DNA from 4 places in the Delftia sp. RIT313 genome. Region 4 is predicted to be linked to each of the others. Evidence: predicted binding sites of a transcription regulator. Region 4 holds the regulator's gene; each other region holds the start of a gene.
What was found. Region 4 encodes LexA, which represses DNA repair genes until DNA is damaged. Its sites were predicted from a motif close to ACTGTATNNNNATACAGT; they were not measured.
Positions count from the first base shown of each region.

Region 1: the regulator LexA is predicted to act here: its motif matches at 1,189-1,206, upstream of recA (recombinase RecA).
Region 2: the regulator LexA is predicted to act here: its motif matches at 1,877-1,894, upstream of BW39_RS03200 (putative DNA modification/repair radical SAM protein).
Region 3: the regulator LexA is predicted to act here: its motif matches at 1,698-1,715, upstream of BW39_RS20080 (PA0069 family radical SAM protein).

Region 1 is NZ_JFYT01000101.1:77,720-80,995, reverse strand. It holds gene BW39_RS27535 (response regulator) at 1-489, opposite strand, end outside; gene BW39_RS27530 (MarR family winged helix-turn-helix transcriptional regulator) at 589-1,089, opposite strand; gene recA (recombinase RecA) at 1,237-2,340, shown strand; gene recX (recombination regulator RecX) at 2,543-3,019, shown strand; gene yddG (aromatic amino acid DMT transporter YddG) at 3,016-3,276, opposite strand, start outside.
Region 2 is NZ_JFYT01000013.1:101,014-104,289, reverse strand. It holds gene BW39_RS03205 (TIGR03915 family putative DNA repair protein) at 1-540, opposite strand, end outside; gene BW39_RS03200 (putative DNA modification/repair radical SAM protein) at 556-1,875, opposite strand; gene BW39_RS03195 (SWIM zinc finger family protein) at 2,355-3,276, shown strand, end outside.
Region 3 is NZ_JFYT01000066.1:21,572-24,847, forward strand. It holds gene BW39_RS20065 (acyltransferase family protein) at 1-485, shown strand, start outside; gene rnk (nucleoside diphosphate kinase regulator) at 559-963, opposite strand; gene BW39_RS20075 (GNAT family N-acetyltransferase) at 1,193-1,630, opposite strand; gene BW39_RS20080 (PA0069 family radical SAM protein) at 1,741-2,880, shown strand; gene BW39_RS20085 (LysR family transcriptional regulator) at 2,918-3,276, opposite strand, start outside.
Region 4 is NZ_JFYT01000035.1:255,684-258,959, reverse strand. It holds gene BW39_RS08640 (asparaginase) at 29-1,018, opposite strand; gene lexA (transcriptional repressor LexA) at 1,117-1,791, shown strand; gene BW39_RS08630 (hypothetical protein) at 1,954-2,376, shown strand; gene BW39_RS31515 (hypothetical protein) at 2,404-2,550, shown strand; gene BW39_RS08625 (sigma-70 family RNA polymerase sigma factor) at 2,631-3,107, shown strand; gene BW39_RS08620 (FecR domain-containing protein) at 3,112-3,276, shown strand, end outside.

The sequences.
Region 1 (3,276 bases), on a different contig from region 4:
CAGCAGCACTTCCAGCAGGCCCAGCTCGCGCGCCGACAGCTCGACCATCTTGCCGTCGATGGTGGCCACGCGGCCGGCCTGGTCGTAGACCAGGGGACCATGCTTTATGGTGCTGCTGGCGCCACCCATGCCGCGCCGTGTGAGCGCGCGCACACGCGCCTCCAGCTCGGACAGCGCAAACGGCTTGGCCATGTAGTCGTCGGCGCCGTAGTCCAGCCCCTGCACGCGCTCTTCCACGCTGTCGGCCGCCGTGAGGATGAGCACCGGCAGCGCATCGCCCCGGCCGCGCAGCTTCTTGAGCACTTCGAGCCCGTGCATCTTGGGCAGGCCTAGGTCCAGGATGAGCAGGTCGAACTCGCTGCTGGTCATCAGCGCGGTATCGGCCTCGCTGCCGTTGGCCACATGGCTGACCACGGCGCCCGAGCCGCGCAGGCTGCGCAGCAGACCATCGGCCAGGACCTGGTCGTCTTCGGCAATCAGAATGCGCATGGGGTTGTCTCCTGAAATACAGACGCGCTCTGGATGTTGGAAATGCGCGTCTTTGATTCCTAGGATTCTAGGATGCGCCCCGCCCCACGGGCAGGGACCTTACCCGAGTGAGCCGCCGCCCGCATAGGCCTCCAGCCCCAGCGCCACCACGGTGGCGATGTCGTCGCCGACTTCCTCGCGGAACTCGGCCTCGGCCTGGGACACGGCGTCATGGAAGGCCTGCAGCCATGCCAGGCCCGCAGGCGTGAAGCGGATGCGGCGTGCGCGCGCATCGCGCTCGTCGCTTTCGCGCGTGACCAGGCCCCAGGCCTCGCACTGGGCCACCAGGTCGCCCATGGACTGCTTGGTCATGCCAGCGCGCTCGGCCAGGTCGGTGAGCCTGTCGCCAGCCAGCGACAGATGCCGCGTGATGTGGATGTGGGCCGCACCCACCTTGTCGCGCGCCGCAAGATTGGACAGCGCCAGCGGCACCTCCACATCGCGCGCCATGAGCTGCAGCACACGCGCGTCGAACCGGCGCATGGCATGGCCGAGCAGGCGGCCCAGGTGGGTCTGCCGCCAGGCGTCGGCGGGCGGCGTGACGGGGGAAAACTCACTCATGGATGCATTGTGGAGGCAAATCCAACAAGTCAGGAAAACTGACTAAAAACACCAACAAAACAAACCAACAAGCCCATAAACTACTGTTCAAGCATCCAGCCTGAATGCAAATACAGAGCTGAAACCCCAGCCAACCCAGGAGTCCGCATGAACACCGCCGTCACCACCGCCAACAGTGAAAAAGCCAAGGCCCTGCAGGCCGCACTCGCCCAGATCGAAAAGCAGTTCGGCAAGGGCACGATCATGCGCCTGGGTGAAGGCGAAGCCATCCAGGACATCCAGGTCGTCTCCACCGGCTCGCTGGGCCTGGACATCGCCCTGGGCGTTGGGGGCCTGCCCCGTGGCCGCGTGATCGAGATCTACGGCCCTGAATCCTCGGGCAAGACCACGCTGACGCTGCAGGTCATCGCCGAAATGCAAAAGCAGGGCGGCACCTGCGCCTTCATCGACGCCGAGCACGCACTGGACACCAGCTACGCCCAGAAGCTGGGCGTGAACCTCAACGAAGTGCTGATCAGCCAGCCCGATACCGGCGAGCAGGCCCTGGAAATCGTGGACAGCCTGGTGCGCTCGGGCGCCGTGGACATGATCGTCGTGGACTCGGTGGCCGCCCTCACACCCCGGGCCGAAATCGAAGGCGAGATGGGTGACCAGCTGCCCGGCCTGCAGGCCCGTCTGATGAGCCAGGCGCTGCGCAAGCTGACAGCCACCATCAAGAAGACCAACTGCATGGTCATCTTCATCAACCAGATCCGCATGAAGATCGGCGTGATGTTCGGCAGCCCCGAAACCACCACGGGCGGCAATGCGCTGAAGTTCTACGCCTCGGTCCGCCTGGACATCCGCCGCACCGGCACCATCAAGAAGGGCGACGAGGCCATCGGCAACGAGACCAAGGTCAAGGTCGTCAAGAACAAGGTCTCGCCTCCGTTCAAGACCGCCGAGTTCGACATCCTCTTCGGCGAAGGCATCTCGCGCGAAGGCGAAATCCTGGACATGGGCGTCAACGCCAAGATTCTCGACAAGTCGGGCGCCTGGTATGCCTACAACGGCGAGAAGATCGGCCAGGGCCGCGACAACGCCCGCGAATTCCTGCGCGAGAACAGCGGCCTGGCCGTGGAGATCGAGAACAAGGTGCGCGACAGCCTGGGCATCGCCCTGCTGCCCACGGCCGGTGGCGATGCCCCCGAAGCCAAGGCCGCCAAGGCGGGCAAGGCCAAGGCCGACAAGGACGGCGTGATCGAAGCCTGAGCGGCCTGACCCCTCACTGCAGGCGCTGCCGCGCCTGCACACACTGTGTTTGCCATCTTGGCGCAGGCTCACGTCTGCGCCTTTTTTATCGCCGGGACGCCCCAAGGCAAAAAAGCGGCCCCCTTGGGGGGCAGCGGACCTTGCGCAGCAAGGGGAGCGTGGGGGCCTTTTTTATTCGGGACGATTCAGGAGACATTGCCGCATGGGATTCGCCAAGCTGTCGCTCAAGGGTCGGGCGCTCAAGCTGCTGGGCCAGCGCGAACATTCACGGCTGGAGCTGGAACGCAAGCTCGCCCCCCATGTGGAGGAAGGCGAAGACCTGGGCGCCATGCTCGACGCGCTGGAGCAGCGCGGCTTCATCAGTGCCCAGCGCGTGGCCGAGTCCGTGCTGCACCAAAAGGCCGCACGCTTTGGCACGGCACGCGTGGTGCAGGAGTTGCGCAACAAGGGACTGGACGACGGCCTGGTGCGCGCCGCCGCAGAGCAACTGCGCGCCACCGAACTGCAGCGCGCCCTTGCCGTATGGCGCCAGCGCTTCGGCGCACCACCGGCCACACCGCAGGAACGACTCAAGCAGATGCGCTTTCTGGCCGCCCGCGGTTTTGGTGGAGAAATTGCGAGCAAGGTGCTGCGGGGGCGCAGCGAAGACTGGGACGCAGGAGCAGAGGACGAAGGCTAGCCTGCGCGCCGGGTAGCACCCCAGCACACCAGCGACCCCACGGTCACCAGCACCACGCCCTGCCAGAAGCCCCAGCCCGGCTGCACCTGCAGCCAGGCACTGGCCAGCAAGGCAGAGAACACGGGCGTGAAGTACGAGGCGGCAGCCATCACGGCCAGATGCCCGTGCTGTATGCCGTGCTCCCAGCAGCTGTAGCCCAGGGCGGTGAGCCCGCCCACGGCCAGCAATTGAAGCACCACGGTGCCCGACCATTGCAT
Region 2 (3,276 bases), on a different contig from region 4:
GAAGAAGGGCGCCGCCGCGCGCACGATGTGGTGCTCGGGCTCGAACCAGGCAATGTGCAGATCGGGCTGGTCCGGCCGCTGTGTGGTCCGAAAGCGCACGAAGGCGTGCATCTTGTGGATCTCGCGCGAGACGGGGCGGGCCAGGGCCTCGATGGCGCGCCAGTCCGCATCCAGCGCATCCAGCCGCAGTTCGGGCCGGGCCTGCATGCGCGCCAGCCAGCGGTGGCATAGCTCGAAGCGGCCTGCCGCGCGGTGCATGCAGGCATGGCGCAGCGCGGACATCTGGGTGTCCGACAGGGACAGCCCTGCCTCGCCGGGGCCGGCCAGCCCGGCGAGTGCCGAGGCGGGCATGGCCTGCTGCGGCGCGCTGGAAAACAGGTCCGCGCCCGCGCCGAGTGGCTGCGCACCCCGCGTGTCGGGCCACCGCCAGCGCACCAGGGCGGGGTCGGCGCCATGGGCCAGCAGCGCCCGGCAGGCTGCGCGAAAGCCGGGCCAGTCGTCGGGACTGTCGAGTTCGATGGTGAGAGCCTGTGCTTGCATGGCGTGCTCCAGGCGCTAGAACAGGCTGGCCTGCAGCGCGCTTTGCACGCGCATGCCGCTGTGCCGTGCCTGGGCCTGGCTGGCCTGCGACTGAGCGATCAGCCGGGTGCGCAGCGCGGCCGAGTCGGTCTCGCCCAGCAGGGGCCGGTGGCCGTCGATCAGCACGAAGGGCAGGGCCTTTTGCATGGGGGCGCGCAGCCGCAGCAGATCGTCCAGCCGCAGCCTGCGCACGCGGCGCGCCGCCAGCAGGCGGTCCACCGTCTGCGTGCCCAGGCCCGGCACGCGCAGCAGCAGGCTGCGCGGAGCACGGTTGAGGTCCACGGGGAACTGCTGGCGGTTGGCCAGTGCCCAGGCCAGCTTGGGGTCGATCTCCAGGTCCAGCATGCCGTGGCGGCTGGCCGCCGCGATCTCGCCCGCCCCGTAGCCGTAAAAGCGCATGAGCCAGTCGGCCTGGTAGAGCCGGTGCTCGCGCATGAGGGGCGGTGCCTGCGGCGGCAGGTCGCGCGAGGCATCGGGAATGGGGCTGAAGGCCGAGTAGTACACGCGGCGCAGGCCGTAGCCCGCATACAGCGTATGGCTGGATTCGAGGATGTCGGCATCGGTTGCGCGGTCGGCGCCCACGATCATCTGCGTGCTCTGCCCGCCCGGCGCAAAGCGCGGCACGGCGGCGCGCTGCGCGGGCGCGCCGGGCAGGGACTGCGCCTGGCGCTGCTCGCGCGTGGCTGCGCGCCAGGCCTGCACATGCCGGTCCACGCCCTGCATGGCCTGGCGTATGCGCTGCCCATCCTTTTCAGGCGCGAACTGCGCCAGGCCGCTGGCCGTGGGCAGTTCCACATTGATGCTCAGGCGGTCGGCATGGCGGCCTGCCTGGGCCAGCAATTCGGGGGCGGCATCCGGGATGGTCTTGAGGTGGATGTAGCCGCGAAAGTCATGCTCCTCGCGCAGGCGGCGCGCCACTTCCACCAGTTGCTCCATGGTGTAGTCGCTGGAACGGATGATGCCGCTGGACAGGAACAGCCCCTCGATGCAATTGCGCCGGTAGAAGTCCAGCGTCAGCTGCACCACCTCGGCCACCGTGAAGCGGGCGCGCTGCACGTTGGAGCTCTTGCGGTTGATGCAGTAGCGGCAGTCGAAGATGCAGACATTGGTCAGCAGGATCTTGAGCAGCGAGATGCAGCGCCCGTCGGGCGCATAGCTGTGGCAGATGCCCATGCCGGTAACCGAGCCCATGCCCTTGCCGTCCAGCGAGTCGCGCCCCTGCGATCCGCTGGAGGCGCAGCTGGCGTCGTACTTGGCGGCGTCGGCGAGGATGAAAAGTTTGCGTTGCAGCTCCATGGCTGTATAAATATACAGTATATTTGCCTGACACGTCCGGTTTTCTGAGAGCCCATCCCCCAGCCAGGGTCTGGTCCGGCCTTGCCTGGCTGCGGGTCGAACGCACTGTCGCGCTATCGCAATGGCCAGCGGATTGCAATGGTTGCCAGTGCAATGGAATGAAACCGTTTTCAGGTGCGGAATGAGTGCTTGCTTTCAATGGGTGGCGATGTGCATCGCAGGAAATGGTGAATGCGTGTTTTCTGCGTCTTTCGCAATGCCTGAAGACTGGCATGGCTTGGTGCCATCAATGCACGCGCTGATATAGCGCAGCTGGCTGCACGCCATGGGGGGTTCCCATTCATGGGAGAGAGGTTGGGTGTTGTTGTGAATTGTTTCAAATTGCCGATAACTATTGCTGATAGGCTTTCGGGTTTGCCGGGCGGTGCCGTTTCATTCAATGCGCCCGGCGATGACAAACACTTGGAGAGGGAGCTTCGGTGTCGCGTGTATTAGGAACAGAGAGCGAAGTGCTGGCGCTGTCGCCGGACGCCTCATCCAGCAAGGCCGCCAAGGGCCTGCAATCGCCCGCCAAATGGCCCGCCATGGGCGCCAATGATGTGGCGGTCTGGGGTGAATGCCAGGGCAGCGGCAGCAAGCCCTACCAGACCCAGGTGGACCTGTCGGGGCCTTCCTTCAAATGCTCTTGCCCCAGCCGCAAATTCCCCTGCAAGCACGGGCTGGCGCTGATGCTGATGCGTGCCGGCGGGCAAGTCCCCGAAGGCGTTGATCCGCCCGCCTGGGTGCAGACCTGGCTGGACAGCCGCCAGGAAAAGGCCGAGAAGAAAGAGGCCAAGGCTGCCGCCGCAGCGGCCGAGCCGCCACCCGATCCCGAGGTCGCGGCCAAACAGCAGGCCAGGCGCGAAGACAAGCGCTGGGACAAGGTCGAAGCCGGCCTGCAGGAACTGTCGCTGTGGATGCAGGACATGGTGCGTGCGGGCCTGGCCAACCAGGCCAGCGACACGCAGATGCGCCAGCGCTGGAACAACATGGCCGCGCGCATGGTCGATGCGCAGGCCACCGGCATGGCGGCGCGCATCAAGGATTGCCGGGATCTGGTGGACAGCCACCGAGACTGGCCGCGCGACATGCTGGTGCAGCTGGGCCACTGGCAGTTGATCATCGACGCCGTGCGCCGCCGCGAATCGCTCAGCCCCGAGGTCAAGGCCGACGTGATGGCCGCGCTGGGCTGGCCCATGGACAAGGCCGAGGTGCAGGCCAGGGGCCAGCTGGTCGAGGACGAATGGCTGGTGGCCGGCCTGCGCATGATCGAGCGCGAAGGCCGGCTCATGGAGCGGCGCGTCTGGCTGCATGGCCAGCGCACGGGGCGCATGGCCCTGGTGCTGGACTATGCGCAGGGCG
Region 3 (3,276 bases), on a different contig from region 4:
GCGCCTACGGCCTGGGCATGCTGGCCTACTGGGCCGCGCATGCGGACAAGTCCTCGACGGCCTGGAGCTGGTCCCTGCTGATCGTGGCCCTGGTCGTGGCGGCACTGGCACTGGAGTGGCGCGACCGCATCGCGCTGGCCGGTGCCACGGCGCTGGCCCTGGTCGTGGCCATGCGCAGCCCCGCGTTTGCGCAGGCACAAGGCTGGGCGCCGCTGCGTCGGCTGGGCAAGATTTCGTACTCGGTGTTTCTCGTGCACTTCTCGGTCTGCCTGCTGGTCAATGCCGTGGAAAGCCATTTCTGGCCACATTCCATTCCCGCCGCCCTGCTGGGCATGTGCACGGCCTTCGTGCTGTCGATTGCGGCCGGCCATCTGCTGTACGAGCGCGTGGAGCGCCACGTTCCCAGCTGGCACATGGCGCTGCGCTGGCAGGCGGGCCTGGTGGGCACCGGCCTGATCGCGGCGTTTCTGGCAGGCCTGCGCTGAGGCGCCGTGCGTCAGTCCACAAACAACAAAGGCAGCCGGTTGGCTGCCTTTTTCGCTTCACGCCGGTCGGCGTTCAACGGTGCAGCTCGCCTGCGCTTTCCGGCTGGAACTCGATGGCATCCACGCGCACGGTGACCTGGCCCGAGGGACCGGCCATGCGCGACTGGTCGCCCACGCTCAGGCCCAGCAGGGCAATGCCCACGGGCGCGAAGACCGACACCTTGTCGGAGCTGCCATCCATCTCCTTGGGATAGACCAGGGTCAGCGTATTGGACTTGCCCGACTCCAGCAGCGTGAAGCGCACGGTGGAGTTCATGGTCACCACGTTGGGCGGCATTTCCTTGGGTTCGAGCACGTCGGCGCGGTCCAGCTCGGCCTCGAGCGCGTCGCGGCCGGGGAAGGCGGGTTGCTTGTCCAGCAGGGCCTCGATGCGCTCCAGGTCCAGGGACGAAAGAATGATGTGGGGCTTGCGCTCCATGGTGTTGGCTCCCTTGTGTGCTTGCGCCGTGGCTGCAGTGAAGGGCAGCGGCGCCCAAACGGACAAAAGCCCGGGCAACGCGGTTGTCCGGGCCAAGGCATCTTCAGAAAAGAGAAAAGCACCAAGTTGGTGCGATAGACCCATTGTGCAGGCCCGTGTGGGTTCTGCCAAGCGAACCCGCACGGTGCGGTGCGGATTGGCGTGGGCTTGACGCGGCCTGCTGCGAGCGCTACTGCGCGCGCGTGCTGCCCAGGGCCTTGAAAAAGATCAGCTCGGGGTCGCCGGGGTCCAGGTTGTCCACGCGCCCGCTGGGCACAAAGCCCGCCTGGGCGAACAGCGCCTGCGCGGCCAGGTTCGATGCATTGGTCGAGGTAAAGAGCTTGTCCGTGGTGCAGCGCTGCCGGGCCGCCGCCAGCAGTGCAAGCGCCACGCCGCTGCGCCGCGCTGCATCTGCCACGGCGATGAGGGAGATGAACCCATGGCCGAAGAATCCGGGCTCCAGCACGACAAAACCCGGCACGGAGCCATCCCGCTCGGCCAGCAATACCGCGCCAGCGGCCGTTTTCTCCCGCAGAAAGGCCTGGCGTTCAGCATGGCTGCGGGCATATGGATCGCAGGCCAGCAAGGACGGGAAGTCGCTGTCGATGGCAGGGCGGATGTGGTGCATGGGTCTGGATGGCATGGATCAGGGGCATTGTCATCGTTCTGGATAACGGGCTGCTGCGCAGCTATGATCTGTATGTTTGTACAGTATTCATCGTTGCGGGAGCGAACCCCATGCGCGCCAACCCAGACCTCTCTCCGGAGCCGGCCTTCATTCCCCTGCACGCCATCAAGGGCCGGGGCGCAGCCAGCCAACTGGCCCACCGTTTCACCACCGACCCGCGCGAGGCCTTCGATGACGGTTGGGGCAGCCTTGAGGCGCCGGCCGAAGACGAGGAAGCCGCGCCCCTGCGCACCGAACTGCGCTGGGAGCAGGCCCGCTCGGCGCTGAGCCGCCACCAGTCGCCCGACCTGCCGTTTCACATGGGGCTCAATCCCTACCGGGGGTGCGAGCACGGCTGCATCTATTGCTATGCCCGGCCCACGCACAGCTACCTGGGCTGGTCGCCGGGGCTGGACTTCGAGACCCGGCTCATCGCCAAGCAGAACCTGCCCGAGCTGCTGCGCGCCGAGCTGTCGCGCGCCAGCCATGTGGCCGCGCCCGTGATGCTGGGCTCGGTCACCGACTGCTACCAGCCCGTGGAGCGCGAACTGGGGCTGACGCGCCGCCTGATCGAAGTGCTGGCCGAGGCGCGCCACCCGTTTTCCATCGTCACCAAGGGCAGCGGGGTGGAGCGTGACCTGGACCTGCTGGCCCCGCTGGCGCGCCAGGGCCTGGCCTCGGTGCACATCACGCTGACCACGCTGGATGCCGACCTGGCACGCCACCTGGAGCCGCGCGCCGCCGCGCCGCACCGCCGGCTGCGCAGCATCCGCGCGCTGACCGAGGCGGGCGTGCCCGTGGGCGTGAGCCTGGCACCGCAGATTCCCTTCATCAACGAAGACCTGGAGAAGGTGCTGGAGGCGGCCGCCGACGCAGGCGCGCGCCACGCCTTCTATGCCGTGCTGCGCCTGCCCTGGGAAGTGGCGCCGCTGTTCGAGCAATGGCTGCAGGTGCACTACCCCGACCGCGCCCGCCGCGTGATGGAGCGCGTGCGCGACCTGCACGGCATCCAGGGCGAGCAGCGCGAGGCCGGCCGCGTGTACAACGCCGAGTTCGGCCAGCGCATGAAAGGTACCGGCCACTGGGCCGAGCTGCTGCGCCAGCGCTTTGCCCTGGCCTGCCGTCGGCATGGGTTCAACCGCGAGCCGCTGCGGCTCGATTGCAGCCTCTACCACCCGTCGCTTTTGCTGCCGCAGCGCAGCCTGTTCTGAGAGCCTGCGTGCCAGGCACAGGCCAGGGCATGGTCCGCTAGCGGTAGTCGACCAGCTCGGACAAGGCGGCTGCCAGCGGGGAGCGCACCGACGATCGCAGCCACACCATGCCCACTTCGCGGGACGGGCTCGGAGGGGGCAGCGGCCATCGGCGCGTTCTGGCATCCGGCGGTCCCAGCACGGGCCAGTCCGGCAGGATGGAGACACCGAAGCCTTCCGCAACCAGCTGTGCGATCTGCTCGATGCCGTCCAGCTCGAAGCGAACTTTCGGCTTGATGCCGTGGCCCCGCAGGTATTCATCCGCCATTTTTCCTGCCACCACCTTGCGGTCGTACTGGATGAAGGGCTCGCGTGCGGCCGTGAGCAGCGGATCGCGCACCTTCATGTCCCGGGGCG
Region 4 (3,276 bases):
TGAAGAAATGCCGGCGTCATCGCCCGGCTCAATCGCGCGGCTGCGCTGCCAGCGCCAGCATCATCGCAATCCGAGCCTTTGCCACGGGCAGATGCGCCAGATCGGCCTCTGCCGGGTTGGTCCCAAGGCCGGAGGCCACGGGCAGGCCTTCGGCACAGCGCGTGCCTCGCCAGATCCAGACACCCCTGTCGCGGGCACACTGCAAGGCCGCTTCCATGCTTTCGTGAACCGTCGCATTGCCCGTGCCAGCCACGACGATGCCACGCACGCCTGCCGCCACCAGCGCATCCACGCCGCTGGCACGCGCCAAGGCGCCGCTGAACACCACCTCGACCCAGGGCAGCTCATCCAGCGCCAGCAGATCAGATGACATGGCCGCAGGCACCATGGCCCCCGTGGACGGCGCGGCGGGGGAGGACGGCGCATCGGGCACCAGCCAGCGCACACGCCCTTCCTCCACCAACGCCTGCGGCCCGCCTTCCACGGAGCGCATTGCCTGCAGCCGGTAGGGATGGACCTTCTGCACCTGGGCTGCCGCATGCACCTCGCCGCCTGCCACCACCCATACGCCGCTGCGCCCGCCGCTGGCAGCCACGGTCACGGCATCGCGCAGATTCTGCGGTCCGTCAGCCAACAGAGCCGTGGCCGGGCGCATGGCGCAGGTCAACACAATGGGCTTGGTGGCCGGCAGCAGGCTGTGCAGCAGCCAGGCCGTCTCTTCCAGCGTGTCCGTTCCATGCGTGATCACCACGGCGCGTGTGTCCGAATCCTCCAGTGCCTGCGTGCAGGCGCGCAGCAACGCGCGCCACACGGGCCAGTCCATATCCTTGCTGTCCACCTGCGCGATCTGCTGCGTCTGCACGGGTCCCAGCGCCTGCTGCTCCAGGTCCGGCACAGCCTCCAGCAGCGATTGCACCGTGATCTGCCCGGCCTTGTACCCCACGCCCTGCGACTGCGAATCCGCCCGGCCGGCGATGGTCCCGCCCGTGCCCAGAATCACCAACTTTGACTGCCCCACTTGCACCTCTTGGAAAACTGGTTAAAAATACAGATACTGTATAAATCATCAGATGGCCTCCCAGCCTGCCATCTGCCCTCAAGGACCGGACGCACGCCATGCTCGACCATCCCAAGCTCACCGCCCGCCAGCAACAGATCCTGGACCTGATCCAGGCCGCCATCTCCCGCACGGGCGCGCCTCCCACCCGCGCGGAAATCGCCAACACGCTGGGCTTCAAGTCCGCCAACGCTGCCGAGGAACACCTGCAGGCCCTGGCCCGCAAAGGTGTGATCGAACTGGTCAGCGGCACCTCGCGCGGCATTCGCCTGCGTACCGACACCGTGCGCAACATCAATGCCGCGCGCGGCACCAGCTTCGGACTGCCGCTGTCGGCCCTGGCGCCGCTGATGCTGCCCCTGGTGGGCCGCGTTGCGGCGGGCTCGCCCATTCTCGCGCAGGAACACATCGACCAAACCTATTCCGTCGAGCCCAGCCTGTTCCAGACGCGCCCCGACTATCTGCTGCGCGTGCGCGGCATGTCCATGCGCGACGCGGGCATCATGGACGGTGACCTGCTGGCCGTGCAGTCCGCACACGAAGCCCGCAACGGCCAGATCGTCGTGGCGCGCCTGGGTGATGAAGTCACCGTCAAGCGCCTGCGCCGCACCACGCAGGGCGTGGAACTTCTGCCGGAAAACCCCGATTACCCGGTGATCCGCGTCGCCCCCGAAGAGGCCTTTGCCATTGAAGGCCTGGCCGTGGGGCTGATCCGCAACAGCATGTCCATGTAAGCCGGACTGGCGGCCCTTCTTCGGCCGCCTCACCCCATTTCACGCACCGCCCAGGTGGTAGGCGCGAAGCCTTGGAGCTTCGCCCTGGGCGGAGCTTTGCCCGCAAACCGCAATCCTGCCTGTGTCCATGCCTCTTTGAAACACGCCAACAGGAGTCGTCACATGGGATTCGCTCTGCCAACACTGTCTTCTTTTTCCTTCCTGCGCCTGGCACATGGCATCCGCCTGACTGCGACCGCCATGGAGTCGGCCATGCCACTTGCACAAGCCCCTGCGTGCCAGCCATTACCTGCTGCAGCACCCGAGCCCGCCAACGTGATCTCTTTCAGCAAGGCACGCCGGCGCAGCCAGCAGCGCCGCGGCAAGGCCGCACGCGCTGCAGACCATGGAGATGCCCAGCTGATCCTGCCCTTGCTGCCGACGCAGCCCGCCCTGCAATCCGCACCTGAGCAGCCTTCAGGCCTGCGCATCATCCAGCGGTCGCCGCAGGAACAGCCGGAATGCCTGTTCATTTCCGGGCGCATGGCGGATGTCTGCGCTGCGCTGGAGCGCATGGAGGCGCATGGCGGACCGGCAGCCAACTGAGGCCCGATGCAAGGTGTGCGACACACCTTGCACGACACAAACCTGGGCGGCGCGGACCGCGTGCCGCACGAGGAATCGGCCTGCGCAAAGCTGGTGCAGGCTGGCGGCCACCACTGCCCTGTAGCGCACATGCAACAAGTGGACGCCCTCTTTGCGGGAGGGGCGCCGGCCTGAAAGATAATTGATAATCATTCTTATTATCTTTTGCAGCAGCGATTGCCACTGCGCCCGCCTCCTCCGCCCCAGCCTTCTCCGTGCACAGCCTCTACCAGAACCACCATCCCTGGCTGGAAAGCCTGCTGCGCAAACGCCTGGGAAACCGTGACGATGCCGCCGACCTGGCCCAGGACACCTTTGTGCGTCTGCTGCGCTCGCCCCTGCCGCAGCAGGACATCCGCGAACCCAGGCGCTACCTGGCCACCATCGCCCGGGGCCTGGTCGCCGACCTGTTTCGCCGCCGCACGCTGGAGCAGTCCTATCTGGACTATCTGGCCCAGTTGCCGCAATCGCTGGCGCCTTCGCCCGAAGAGCAGGCCATCGTCCAGCAGACCCTGCTGGATGTGGACCGCATGCTCCAGGGTCTTCCCCCCAAGGTTCGCGAAGCCTTCGTGCTGGCCCAGTTCGAGGAACTGAGCTACCCAGAGATCGCCCAGCGCCTGGGTGTATCGCTGCGCACCGTCAGCAACTACCTGACCCGGGCGATGGAGCATTGCTGCCTGGTCCTGGCATAGCCACATGGGCGAGAGACATCTGGAAGGCAACGACCGCCGCGCCCTGCATGAGGCCGCCGCCTGGCACGTGAAACTGCGCGGCGCCTCTGCCACAGCAGGCCTGCAACAGGACTGGCAAAAATGGCATGAGGCCGATCCCGCCCACCAGCGCGCCTGGCTGCGCGTGCAA